Regions from separate parts of the Mycobacterium canetti CIPT 140010059 genome, predicted to be linked through region 1. Evidence: predicted binding sites of a transcription regulator. Region 1 holds the regulator's gene; each other region holds the start of a gene.
The links. The regulator LexA, encoded in region 1, represses DNA repair genes until DNA is damaged. The targets are predictions, from matches to a motif close to CGAACANNTGTTCG.
Positions count from the first base shown of each region.

Region 2: a site for LexA is predicted at 3,118-3,131, ahead of MCAN_RS11120 (HNH endonuclease signature motif containing protein). Genes of this name have one in related genera too.
Region 3: a site for LexA is predicted at 2,366-2,379, ahead of MCAN_RS23455 (DUF222 domain-containing protein). Genes of this name have one in related genera too.

Region 1 covers NC_015848.1:3,089,754-3,094,082, reverse strand. The annotation lists gene MCAN_RS14430 (hypothetical protein) at 1-217, opposite strand, end outside; gene MCAN_RS14425 (LGFP repeat-containing protein) at 233-2,332, shown strand; gene lexA (transcriptional repressor LexA) at 2,354-3,064, opposite strand; gene chiZ (cell wall hydrolase ChiZ) at 3,315-3,812, shown strand; gene nrdR (transcriptional regulator NrdR) at 3,975-4,329, shown strand, end outside.
Region 2 covers NC_015848.1:2,410,571-2,414,899, forward strand. The annotation lists gene MCAN_RS11105 (helix-turn-helix transcriptional regulator) at 1-30, opposite strand, end outside; gene pafA (Pup--protein ligase) at 39-1,397, opposite strand; gene MCAN_RS11115 (PE family protein) at 1,449-2,918, opposite strand; gene MCAN_RS11120 (HNH endonuclease signature motif containing protein) at 3,215-4,329, shown strand, end outside.
Region 3 covers NC_015848.1:1,191,226-1,195,554, reverse strand. The annotation lists gene MCAN_RS05625 (long-chain fatty acid--CoA ligase) at 1-556, opposite strand, end outside; gene MCAN_RS05620 (YncE family protein) at 663-1,844, opposite strand; gene MCAN_RS23455 (DUF222 domain-containing protein) at 2,473-2,709, shown strand; gene MCAN_RS05610 (DUF427 domain-containing protein) at 2,850-3,614, opposite strand; gene MCAN_RS22335 (hypothetical protein) at 3,929-4,129, shown strand; gene MCAN_RS05600 (hypothetical protein) at 4,254-4,329, opposite strand, start outside.

The DNA of each region.
Region 1 (4,329 bases):
CAAACCCGGCCCGGGCTGCAGCCCGGTTGCTCACCACAGCAGCGTGCCCCGGCATCAATTTGACATCGGCTGGGTATCCGTTTTCGTAATATTTGCGATTGGACTTCGCAATCGTCGTTCGCTGGAGCAATGTTATGCGAGCCCGGGGACAATACGGACCGCAGCGGGGACCGGCCCACGGTGGGAGATCCACCGGCTGGCGGGCTAGGCAGGGCATCGGCTGGGAGGCTTGGTGAACGGGCAGAGAGGTCAATTGAGCACGCTGATCGGGCGTACGCTGCTCGGCTTGGCGGCCACGGCGGTGACCGCCGTGTTGCTGGCGCCCACGGTGGCGGCTTCGCCGATAGGCGATGCCGAGGACGCCATGATGGCCGCGTGGGAGAAGGCGGGTGGTGACACTTCAACACTTGGTGTCCGGAAAGGTGACGTTTACCCGATAGGCGACGGGTTCGCCCTGGACTTCGCCGGCGGCAAGATGTTTTTCACCCCGGCCACCGGTGCCAAATACCTCTACGGCCCGCTCCTGGACAAATACGAGTCGCTGGGCGGTGCAGCCGACAGCGATCTGGGATTCCCGACCATCAACGAGGTGCCCGGCCTTGCCGGACCCGACAGTCGCGTGAGCACGTTCTCCGCGGCCGACAACCCGGTGATTTTCTGGACGCCTGAACACGGCGCGTTCGTCGTGCGCGGCGCGCTGAATGCCGCGTGGGACAAGCTCGGCAGCTCGGGTGGCGTGCTGGGTGCCCCGGTCGGGGATGAAACCTACGACGGCGAGGTCACCGCCCAGAAGTTCAGCGGTGGTGAAGTCTCCTGGAACCGGGCAACCAAGGAGTTCACCACCGTTCCGGCGGTGCTGGCCGAGCAGCTGAAGGGTTTGCAGGTAGCGATCGATCCTTCCGCGGCGATCAACATGGCCTGGCGCGCAGCAGGCGGTGCCGCAGGTCCGCTGGGCGCCAAGAACGGTGGGCAGTACCCGATCGGCGGAGACGGTATCGCCCAGGACTTCGTCGGTGGCAAGGTCTTCTTCAGCCCGGCAACCGGTGCAAACGCCGTCGAGGGTGAAATCCTGGCGAAGTACGAGTCGCTGGGCGGACCGGTCAGCAGCGACTTGGGTTTCCCCATCGCCAACGAAACTGATGGTGGTTTTGGGCCCTCCAGCCGGATCGTCAGGTTCTCCGCGGCCGACAAGCCGGTGATTTTCTGGACTCCGGACCACGGCGCGTTCGTCGTGCGCGGAGCCATGGTGGCCGCGTGGGACAAGCTGCGCGGCCCCAACGGCAAGCTCGGCGCCCCGGTCGGCGACCAGACCGTCGACGGCGATGTTGTCTCACAGAAATTCACCGGCGGCATGATTTCGTGGAACCGTGCAAAAAACACATTCACTACGGATCCCGCTAACCTAGCGCCCTTGCTGTCCGGTCTGCAGGTGTCAGGGCAGAACCAGCCAAGTACTTCGGCGATGCCCCCACCCGGCAAGAAGTTCACCTGGCATTGGTGGTGGTTAGGGGCCGCCGCCCTGGGGGTGCTCCTGGTCGTGATGGTGGCGTTGGTGGTGTTCGGATTGCGTCGGCGTCGACGTGGGTACGACGCCGCTGCTTACGACGATGACCGCGCTGGGGATGTCGAGTACGGTACCGCCGCTGATGGAGACTGGCCGCCCGACGAGGACTTCGGTTCAGAGCATTTCGGTTTCGGCGACCAGTTCCCGCCGGAACCTGTGGCGCCGGACGCCGGGTCCACACCGCGGGTCAGCTGGCCGCGCGGCGCCGGGGCGGCTGTCGGTGATGCCGAGCATCTTCCGGGTGAGGAGGGCTACGGCAGCGACTTGCTGTCCGGCCCCAGCAACGTCGGGGTCGAGGAGGAAGACACCGATGCGGTGGACACCACGCCGACACCCGTTGTGTCGCAGGCCGACCTTTCCGAAGTCGGTCCCGATCTCATTGTTCCTGAGCGAGTGGTTCCGGAGACTTTCGTTCCGCAAGCCTTTGTTCCGGAAGCAGTGGCGCCTGAAGCGGTGCCGCCCGATGTCCACGCTGCCGATCTTGCTGACACTGGGTTGCCGGCGGCGGCTGTATCCGCAGCTGAAGACAGAGGCGGGCGGCACGCGGCCGCAGAACCGCCGGAACCGCCGAGTGCGGGCGTGCGCCCGGCAATTCATCTGCCGCTCGAGGACCCATACCAGATGCCGAACGGCTATCCCGTCAAAGCCAGTGTGAGCTTCGGCCTGTATTACCCACCCGGCAGTGCGCTATACCACGACACGCTGGCCGAACTCTGGTTCGCCAGTGAAGAAGTGGCACAAGTCAACGGCTTCATTAGGGCGGATTGACAGCCTGCACGCGGATCAGCATCAGACCTTGCGGATCACCGTGACGACCTTGCCCAGCACCGTCGCGTCGTTGCCCGGGATGGGATCGAAGGCCGGGTTGTGCGGCATCAACCACACCTGACCGCCGGCGCGTTTGAACGTCTTGACGGTGGCCTCACCGTCGATCATGGCCGCAACGATGTCGCCGTTGTCGGCGACGTTCTGCTGTCGCACCACCACCCAGTCACCGTCGCAGATCGCGGCTTCGACCATCGAGTCACCGATCACCTTGAGCAGGAACAGGGTGCCTTCGCCAACCAGCTCACGCGGCAGCGGGAAGACGTCTTCAACGGCTTCCTCGGCAAGGATCGGGCCGCCGGCCGCGATACGTCCCAGGACAGGGACAAAGGTGGGTTCCGGTAAGGCGTCCGAGCCGGCCACTTCGGTCACCGGCGGTAGGGCGGCGTCGTCGGCACCGCGCACATTGACGGCGCGGGGGCGGTTCGGGTCACGGCGTAGGTAGCCCTTGCGCTCCAGGGTGCGCAGCTGGTGCGCCACCGAAGACGTCGACGTCAGACCAACGGCGTCGCCGATTTCCCGGATGCTCGGCGGATATCCGCGGCTAGTGACCGACGCGCGGATGACGTCGAGAATAGTGCGTTGCCGCTCGGTCAGCGCCGAATCTGCGGACAGCACCCGGCTGTCCGCGCCAGCGGCTCCGCCGGCAACCGAGGTGTCGTTGCTGTCGTTCATGGCAATGAATGTAGTCGCATTCGCACCAAGAATCAAACATGTGTTCGACAGGCGTGTTCCGGTCGCGGGAGGGCACGAGGAGGGGCTGGGCATTCGCGCCGGAAGTCCGGCTCCAACCGAAACGTGTCGGTGGTGTGGTCTACCGTTTTGCGCGTGCGACACGCTTCGATCAAATGTTCGGATATCGAACACATGAGTGACTACAGTGTCGAACACGCGAGCGATTACCGTCTGAGTTGGAGGAGCGAACATGACACCGGTCCGGCCACCGCATACCCCCGATCCGCTCAATCTGCGGGGCCCGCTCGATGGACCTCGCTGGCGCCGCGCTGAGCCGGCGCAATCGCGCAGGCCCGGCCGATCGAGGCCGGGGGGTGCGCCGCTGCGCTACCACCGCACCGGGGTCGGGATGTCGAGGACTGGGCATGGCAGCAGGCCCGTCCCGCCGGCCACGACGGTGGGGCTGGCTCTGCTTGCCGCGGCGATTACTCTCTGGCTTGGTTTGGTGGCGCAGTTCGGGCAGATGATCACCGGCGGTTCGGCCGACGGGTCGGCCGATTCGACCGGTCGGGTGCCCGACAGGCTTGCCGTGGTACGGGTGGAAACGGGGGAGTCCCTGCATGACGTGGCGGTCCGGGTGGCGCCGAACGCTCCGACCCGCCAGGTTGCCGACCGCATCCGTGAACTCAACGGCCTGCAGACACCGGCATTGGCCGTGGGTCAGACGCTGATCGCGCCGGTTGGCTGAGGCCATCCCGGTGTCCGCGAAAACCGTTCTGTGTCAACGTTACTGGGTGACCGCGACGCAATATGCGCATCAGTCGTGACTGCAGTGGCTACCCGCGGGAGCACACAGGTACGCTCGGAGTCGTCTGTGATACCCGGATGTCAAGACGGCAAAGGAGCGGCCATGCATTGCCCGTTCTGCCGGCATCCCGATTCGCGGGTGATCGATTCCCGGGAAACCGATGAAGGCCAGGCGATCCGGCGCCGGAGGTCGTGCCCCGAATGTGGACGACGATTCACCACCGTAGAGACCGCGGTGCTGGCCGTAGTCAAGCGCAGTGGCGTTACCGAACCCTTCAGCAGGGAAAAGGTGATCAGCGGTGTGCGCCGGGCGTGCCAGGGACGCCAGGTCGACGACGATGCGTTGAACCTGCTGGCTCAGCAAGTCGAGGATTCGGTGCGTGCCGCGGGGTCGCCGGAGATTCCGAGTCACGATGTCGGCCTGGCTATCCTGGGCCCGTTGCGCGAGCTTGACGAGG
Region 2 (4,329 bases), 680 kb from region 1:
GACCAGCCGTTCGACTTTCGAGGTCGCCATTGGTGGTGCTACATGCTCGCGATCAGCCGCTTAACCCGCTCATCGACCGCCCGGAATGGGTCTTTGCACAGCACGGTGCGCTGCGCCTGGTCGTTGAGTTTGAGATGTACCCAGTCGACGGTGAAATCACGTCCCGCCTCCTGCGCGGCGCTGATGAACTCACCGCGCAGCCGGGCCCGGGTGGTCTGTGGGGGCTGATCGACGGCCTCCGCGATTTCTTCGTCGGTGGTGACGCGCGCGGCCAACCCTTTGCGCTGCAGGAGATCAAAGATCCCGCGTCCGCGCTTGATGTCGTGGTAGGCCAGATCCAGCTGAGCGATCTTCGGGTGGGACAACTCCATGTCATAGCGGTCCTGATAACGCTGAAACAGCTTGCGTTTGATCACCCAGTCGATTTCGGTGTCGACCTTGGCGAAATCCTGGCTTTCGACGGCATCGAGTTGGCGGCCCCACAGGTCGACGACCTGCTCGATCTGCGCGTTGGGCTCCCGAGTCTGCAAGTGCTCGACTGCTCGGGTGTAGTACTCCCGCTGGATGTCCAGCGCGCTGGCCTGACGGCCTCCGGCCAACCGCACCGGCCGGCGACCGGTGACATCATGGCTAACCTCACGGATGGCGCGGATCGGGTTATCCAGGGAAAAATCACGGAAGGCGACTCCACTTTCGATCATTTCCAGCACGAGCGCCGCGGTGCCCACCTTGAGCATGGTGGTGGTCTCGGACATGTTGGAGTCGCCGACGATGACGTGCAGCCGCCGGTACTTCTCGGCGTCGGCATGTGGCTCGTCGCGGGTGTTGATAATGGGGCGGGATCGGGTCGTGGCGCTAGAGACGCCCTCCCAAATGTGTTCGGCGCGTTGGCTTAAGCAGTAGGTGGCGGCCTTGGGGGTCTGCAGCACCTTGCCGGCCCCGCAGATCAGCTGGCGGGTGACCAGGAAGGGCAGCAGCACGTCGGAGATCCGGGAGAACTCACCGGCCCGCACGATCAGGTAGTTTTCGTGGCAGCCGTAGGAGTTGCCCGCCGAATCGGTGTTGTTCTTGAACAGGTAGATGTCGCCGCCGATGCCCTCGTCGGCCAGCCGCTGCTCGGCGTCAACGAGCAGGTCTTCCAGCACCCATTCACCGGCCCGGTCATGGGTGACCAGCTGCACCAGGCTGTCGCATTCGGCGGTGGCGTACTCGGGATGACTGCCCACGTCGAGATACAGGCGCGCACCGTTACGCAGGAAGACGTTGGAGCTGCGGCCCCAGGACACCACACGGCGAAACAGGTAGCGGGCCACCTCGTCCGGGGACAGCCGACGGTGACCGTGAAATGTGCAGGTGACACCGAACTCGGTTTCGATGCCCATGATTCGACGCTGCACGTATTTGAGGGTACTGGTTGTTGGTTGGCGGCGGCGCGATAGCCACGCCCGTTACCCGTCCGGGCCGGACGGGCCGGGGACTCCGAACAGCAGCCCGCCGGTGCCGCCGCTGCCGCCGGGCCCCGCGGCCCCGTCCGGAGTACCGGGTCCGCCGGCGGCGCCAGCCCCACCGGCGCCACCGTCGCCGAACAAGATGGCGGTGCCGCCGTGCCCGCCGACACCGCCCGGCCCGCCGGGCGAGGTGGTGTTCATGCCGGGCCCCCCTTGGCCGGCGGCCCCGCCGGCGCCACCGTTGCCGTACCACACGCCGCCGTTGCCACCGCTGCCGCCGGGGTTGCCCGCGCCCCCGACGCCACCGCTGCTGACCGAGCCAGGCGCGCCGCTCCCGCCGCTACCGCCGGCACCACCGTTGCCGATGAGCCGCGCGCTGCCGCCGTTGCCGGCGTTGGTGGAGCCAATAAATGGCAGCCCCCCATTACCGCCGTCGCCGCCGCCGCCATCGCCGTACAGCCACCCGCCGACCCCACCGTCGCCGCCGCGACTACCTACCTGGAACAGGCGCGCACCGAGCCCTGGGTCGCCGCCGTTGCCGCCGCCGCCGACACCAATCAGCCCCGCGTCGCCGCCCCGGCCACCGCTGCCGCCCAACCCGGCGAAACCGTCGCTGGAGACGCCGGTACCTGCATCGCCACCGTTGCCGCCGGAACCGGCCGCCCCTCCATTGCCGTACAGCAGCCCGCCGGCGCCACCGAACTGGCCGAAGCCGCCACTGCCGCCACTGCCGCCGGCCTTGCCGCTCCCGCCGTGCCCACCGTCCCCACCGTTTCCGCCGGCACCGCCGTGACCGATCAGCCCCGCCCGTCCACCCAAACCGCCATCGCCTCCCCCGCCGCCAGCACCGAGGTCTCCCACACCGTTGTCACCGGTACCGCCGACTCCCCCGGCACCCCCGTTGCCCAGCAGCAATCCGCCCAGGCCGCCATTGCCTCCTGCACCGCCGGGCGCACCGTTGCCGCCCCTGCCGCCGTTGCCGATCAGCCCCGCTGACCCGCCGGCTCCCCCGGCAACCCCGGGGCTCGTGCTGTCGCCACCGTTGCCGCCGTTGCCCCACAAGATGCCGCCGTCCCCGCCGGGCTGTCCCACCGGACCACTGGCCCCGTCGGCGCCGTCGCCGACCAGCGGACGCCCCAGCAGCGTCTGGGTGGGCGCGTTCACCGCGTTCAGCAGGTTCTGCTGCGCGTTGGCAATCTCGGCGCTCGCATATGAACCTCCACCGGCGTTAAGCAGTTGGACGAACCGGTCATGAAACGCCGCCGCTTGGGCGCTGACCGCTTGATAGCTCTGGGCCTGGGCGCCAAATAGCGCCGCTATGCCCGCCGACACCTCATCGGCGGCGGGCGCCAACGCCCCCGTCGTCGGGACCGCCGCCGCCGCGTTCGCTGCCCTGATGGTCGAACGGATGGCCGCTAAATCCGTGGCCGCAGCCAGCAATGCCTCCGGGCTCGCAATCACAAACGACATTGCGCACCTCCCACCAACCCGCGATAACCCGGCTGCGCCGGAACCGTCGATGCGTATGGCAGGAATATCGTATTGCGATCCCCCACCCTCAGTCGGGGTGTTCGCCACATTCGTCGCAGCTCAGCGCTGCGCCGGCGCCAGCATTGGCGATGGCTGGTGGTTAACGCGAGTGGTCGAAGGTGATGGCCGGGGCACTGTTCGAACCGTCGTTCGCCGCAGCGCACCCAGCGGGGCTTCTCAGACGACCCGTGACGCGAACCGTCGTGCTGTCGGTGGCCGCTACTAGTATCGCACACATGTTCGAGATATCGCTGCCGGACCCGACGGAGCTGTGCCGATCCGATGATGGCGCGCTGGTGGCCGCGATCGAGGACTGCGCTCGTGTGGAGGCGGCTGCGAGCGCCCGGCGGTTGTCGGCGATCGCCGAGCTGACCGGCCGGCGCACCGGCGCGGACCAGCGGGCCGACTGGGCGTGTGACTTCTGGGACTGCGCGGCCGCGGAGGTGGCTGCGGCGTTGACTATCAGCCACGGCAAAGCCTCCGGACAAATGCATCTGAGCCTTGCCCTGAACCGGCTGCCCCAGGTGGCGGCGTTGTTTTTGGCCGGGCATCTTGGTGCGCGGCTTTTCTCGATCATCGCCTGGCGGACCTACCTCGTTCGCGACCCGCACGCACTGAGTCTGCTCGATGCCGCCCTGGCCGAACACGCCGGCGCGTGGGGGCCGCTGTCGGCCCCCAAACTGGAAAAGGCCATCGACTCCTGGATCGATCGCTACGATCCCGGGGCGCTGCGGCGCAGCCGTATCTCGGCCCGCACCCGCGACCTATGCATCGGTGATCCCGATGAGGACGCCGGCACCGCCGCGCTGTGGGGCCGGCTGTATGCCACCGACGCCGCGATGCTGGATCGCCGGCTCACCGAGATGGCCCACGGCGTGTGCGAGGATGACCCGCGCACCCTGGCCCAGCGCCGCGCCGACGCGCTGGGCGCGCTGGCCGCCGGCGCCGACCACCTGGCGTGCGGCTGCGGCAAGCCCGACTGCCCCTCCGGTGCCGGCAACGACGAGCGGGCCGCCGGTGTGGTCATCCACGTCGTCGCCGACGCCTCAGCACTTGACGCACAACCCGACCCACACCTATCCGGCGACGAACCCCCTTCGCGGCCCCTCACCCCGGAGACGACCCTGTTCGAGGCGTTGACACCCGACCCCGAACCCGATCCCCCCGCCACCCACGCGCCGGCCGCGCTGATCACCACCGGCGGCGGTGTGGTGCCCGCGCCGCTGCTGGCCGAACTCATCCGGGGTGGGGCCACCATCAGCCAAGTGCGCCATCCCGGCGATCTCGCAGCAGAGCCGCACTACCGGCCGTCGGCCAAGCTGGCTGAATTCGTCCGGATGCGGGATTTGAC
Region 3 (4,329 bases), 1.9 Mb from region 1:
TGGTGTAACACATTGCGGCCGCGGAGTTCTCATCGATCTGCGGCCACCCGAAGTCGGGGGATTCGGCGTCAATTAATTCGGCGAAGCGCAGCACGGTCTTGCCAGCTTCCCGCAGCGGCGTCGTGTCGCCCTCCCCTACCGCGATCACGGTATGCACGGTGTCGAGTTTGGGCAGCACCGGCGCCAGCAGTCTGGCCAATGACAAGTCGACCAGAATGACGCGGTCTTCGGCCTCGTTGGTGACGTAGGCGATCTGCTCGGGGAAGAGCCGGATGTTGAGGGTATGCAGCACCGCGCCCATCGACGGGACCGCGAAGTAGGTCACCAAGTGTTCGGTGTTGTTCCACATGAACGTGGCAACCCGCTGGTCCCCGGTAACACCGAGGCGGCGCAACGCATTTGCCAGCTGTGCGGCTCGTTGCCCCACCTCGCGATAGCTACTGTGCCGGTAGCCATCACCCGTCGCGGTCGTGACAGTGCGTCGCCCGTGGACACCGCAGCCGTGGCGCATGATCGCGGTGATCGTCAACGGAAATTCCTGCATCGTGCTGTACATCGATGTACCGCCTTACGGGTCTCGGCGCGCCTCATGTCCTCCTCGGGCGAATGCTATCGCCGCGAGAAGTCATGAGAAACGGGTTCCCCCGAGAAGCGCGTTCGAGCTAGGCGAGCGCCGGCGCGTACTGCTGCAGCTCAGGCGAGAACCACTGCATAGACCCGCGGCGCTGTAGCGCCAGCTGCTCGGTCCCGGACACGATGGTCGAGGCAACCGCTGTCCTGGTGATGGTGCCGGAGTAGTCGGCGATGTACAGGTACTTTCCGTCCGGGCTCTCGACCACGCACGACGGCTGGCCGGTCCTGATCGTGCCGATGACATCGTGCGTACGGGTGCACAGCACGGTCACCCGATCCTCGCTGACCAAGTAGGCGCGATCCGCGTCGCCGCTAACGCTCACCCGGGTGACCAACCCGCCGATCTCGCTGATCGCGCGCGAGCTGGTGATCTGGTGGGTGCGAGTGTCGATGACGTCGACCACTGCCCCGAAGTCGGAGCCGCAGCTGGCGACGTAGGCGATGGCACCGTCGGGGCTGAGCGCGACGTCGCGGACCGATGACCCGATGTCGATGGTCGCCACCACGCGCAAGCCCGCCGCCGCCTGGTTACCCCGGGGTTTGGAGCTCTTCTGCCGCGAACGCGAGCGACTCCCGATGCGTCCCCCGTCGGACTGCGCGCGGGTCGTGATCACGACGAGCAGGCCGCCGGATGGCCCATTGGCGCCGACGTACAGGACACTTCCGTCCGGGCTCATCCGCACGCATTGCGTGGTGGTGCCCGGCGCCTGGGAAACGTCTACGACGTCGATCAGTGCGCCCGTCGTCGTGTCCAGCACCGCAACGTCAGCACCGCGAGTGCCATTTCGGCTGACGTACAGGTACTTGTCGTCCGGGCTGAGTGTCAGGTCGCTCACACTGAGCGCCAGCGGATGGGTGCCGAGAACGGTGTTCGTGGCCACGTCGATGACCGCGATCGCGTCGTACGCCGACGACACCGTGCTGACGTACGCGCGGTTGGCTTCCGCATTGCCCATGGCGATCGCGAACGGTTCGTTGACACTGGTGACGGTCTGGGTGACCCGGCAGGTGTCGGTGCCGACGACCGAGACGGTGTCGGTGCCGTTGTTGGTCACTAACAGCAGACTGCCGTCGCGGCTGATGGCGATGCCACCGATCGGACCGCCCTGCACCGGAATCTTGACCACGGCGGAGCCCGGTGCGGTGCCGAACTCGAAGACCTGGGCATCTCTGCTCTCTCGAGCGACCTCCCGGCCGTTCATAACGCTCATGCGCCGCTCCTCCTCATCACTTCGTTCCGCATCGTCGCCGGCGCGGCTCATACGCGCCGCTCCTCGCTTGCTGTGTCTGCGGGCCTCCAGGCTTGCGACAGCACAGCAACCGTGCTGTGCGACGCCGACTGCCCGGGATTCGCCGCATTTCGGCACCAGAAAGCGCTGATTCATACTGGGCTGGAATAAGTCTAGCGACCAAATTCTGATCAAGAATTTCACGAATTAGACGCTGTTACCTAGGTCACGTGACCGACTTATGTTCCGCTCAGGATACCGATCATGACGTATCCCGATACGGGGTATGCGGCAAACCAGTGCTATGAGCAAAAGCTGCAGTTTTAGCGTACTTCGCTAACACCCAGCACACGCGCCCCATAACTGGGAAATAAGAAATTCTCATAATTCAAATCAAAATGAGGCTAATATCACATTGTGCACGAGTAGGCAGGTCTCAGCATATTTCGTCGGCCCTGCGACGGGAACGCCTCATGGTCAATGTCGACGGCAAGTGGCTGTATCGAATATATTTTCGATGAGACTGGTTAGTGGTCACGGGCGGCGGTGATCGCTGAGGTCGGTGCGGCCTTGCGGATCAGCCAGGGGCCAACGGCCAGCCAGCTGCGGTATGCGCGAGTGCCTAGCCATGGTGGGCCAAGTCTTCACCGCCGGCGACATCGACTACCGGATGTTTCAAACGATCGTGTGTCGCAGCGATCTGACCGTCGACGGTGAGGTGTTGGCGGCCGTGGCCGCCGAGCTCGCTCTCAGGGCGGCTCGCTGGCCGTCGATGACCCAGCGCCGGCTGGCCGTCCACGTCGATGCAATCGTGGCCCGCGCCGATGCGCTGCGCCGGCAGAAGTAGACTCAGGCCGATCGGAATCTAGATTGGGCACAGCCAAGACGGTGTCCGCGAGATCGCCGGCAGCCTGCTGCGCCCCGACACCCACGCCCTAGATGAGGTTGACCATGCTGGCGGCCGCCAACCGGCGAACAAACCAAGCACTAGCTGAACTGAGTGTGCGGCCGCGGCAGGGCGACGCCGTCGACGGTGAGGTCGACCTTCTCGTTGTAAAACGCCACCAGGCCGGCGATCGGGGCAACGGCGGGCAGTGGATAGTGATACGTCCAGGCCAGGTCGCGGTGCACGGCGTCGCCGACGCGCACAGACCAATAGCCCGACGTCGTCCCCTTGTACGGGCACAACGTCTGCGTCGAGGTGGGCTCCAGATGCTCGAAAGCGATGTCGGCCGGATCGATGTAATACCTTGTGGGTATCCCGGTTTCGAATAGCAGAACGGGCGATCGGGTGTCAGCGAGCACAATGCCGTCCAGCTCGACACGGACGTGTCGGTGCGAGCGCAGCGCATCGGCCCGCTGATAGGGATTGCGCGGATGGCCGTAGATCGGCTCGTCCTCCTCGAACCACCGCAGCGGATCCCAGTTGAAACGCACGGTGCCCGCCACCGGGCTGTCGCCGTCGACATCGAATACCCGTGCCGCCGATCGGTGGGTCTGACCGGCGCTTACCAAGGAGTGCAGCCGCGACGGACCCAGCTGCACCCGCTGCGGGTGGTTCTCGTCGCGCAGGAACTCCAAGCGGACATCCGCCAGCGGGATGTAGTACTGCGGGTAGTAGGGAACCTCCCAGACATAGCGCGCCGCACTGGTGTCGAAGACGAGCACATGTCCGAGATAGCCGCGAACTCGCCGCGGGGCCGGTTCTATTCTTCCCCGGGTAGCAGCCATTTGGGGGTAATCCACGCTCATCGCGATGCTCCTTGTCCGGCCATAGCAACAGGCGGGGCGTAGGTGGCCCGACGGGAGTCGCCCCGCTCAAACCAACGTATCGCCAGGTTGGGTTGCTGGCTTGAGCGGCGAGCAGCAGCAGCGCCCAACGCCATGACTTGCCAACAACGATTTCCCCGTGCCCCCAGTCGGACTCGAACTGATTTCGAGGCCCTGGTAAGCCCGCTGAAACCTCATTTACCAGGTAAAATACATCAGTGTAGTTCACAGGAGTTATCTGTAACTGTGGGCAAATTGTGGGCGCGGTGTGGGCAGCGGGGCGTACCGTGCCGAGCATGAACATGGTGCAGACCACTCATTACAGCGCCCCTGAGCCGCCGCACCCCTTCGGCAGCCCAAGACCAGATGACTTGCCCATCTCGGCTGCGGCTTGGGATGCGGCCAAGAATACAAGCGGAGATGCCAGGTTCGTGTTCCCTGTTCTATTCGACGCGATCAAGCGGCTCGAAGGCCGAATCGATCAAGCCTCGGAGTGACCAAAGGCGGGGGTGGTGGTCCCGGCGGCGCCGGTGCATCCTCACCGGAGGAGGACCAGCGTCATGGGGTGCCCTTGCCCGCTATGTCGACTGACCGGGTTTGACGCTGCCGGGGCCACCTGGCTTATTGGGCGCGGACCCGGTACCGGTTGAGTACGTACTGTTCGGCCAGGGTCCAGCCGTTGAAGAACGTGCGTTGG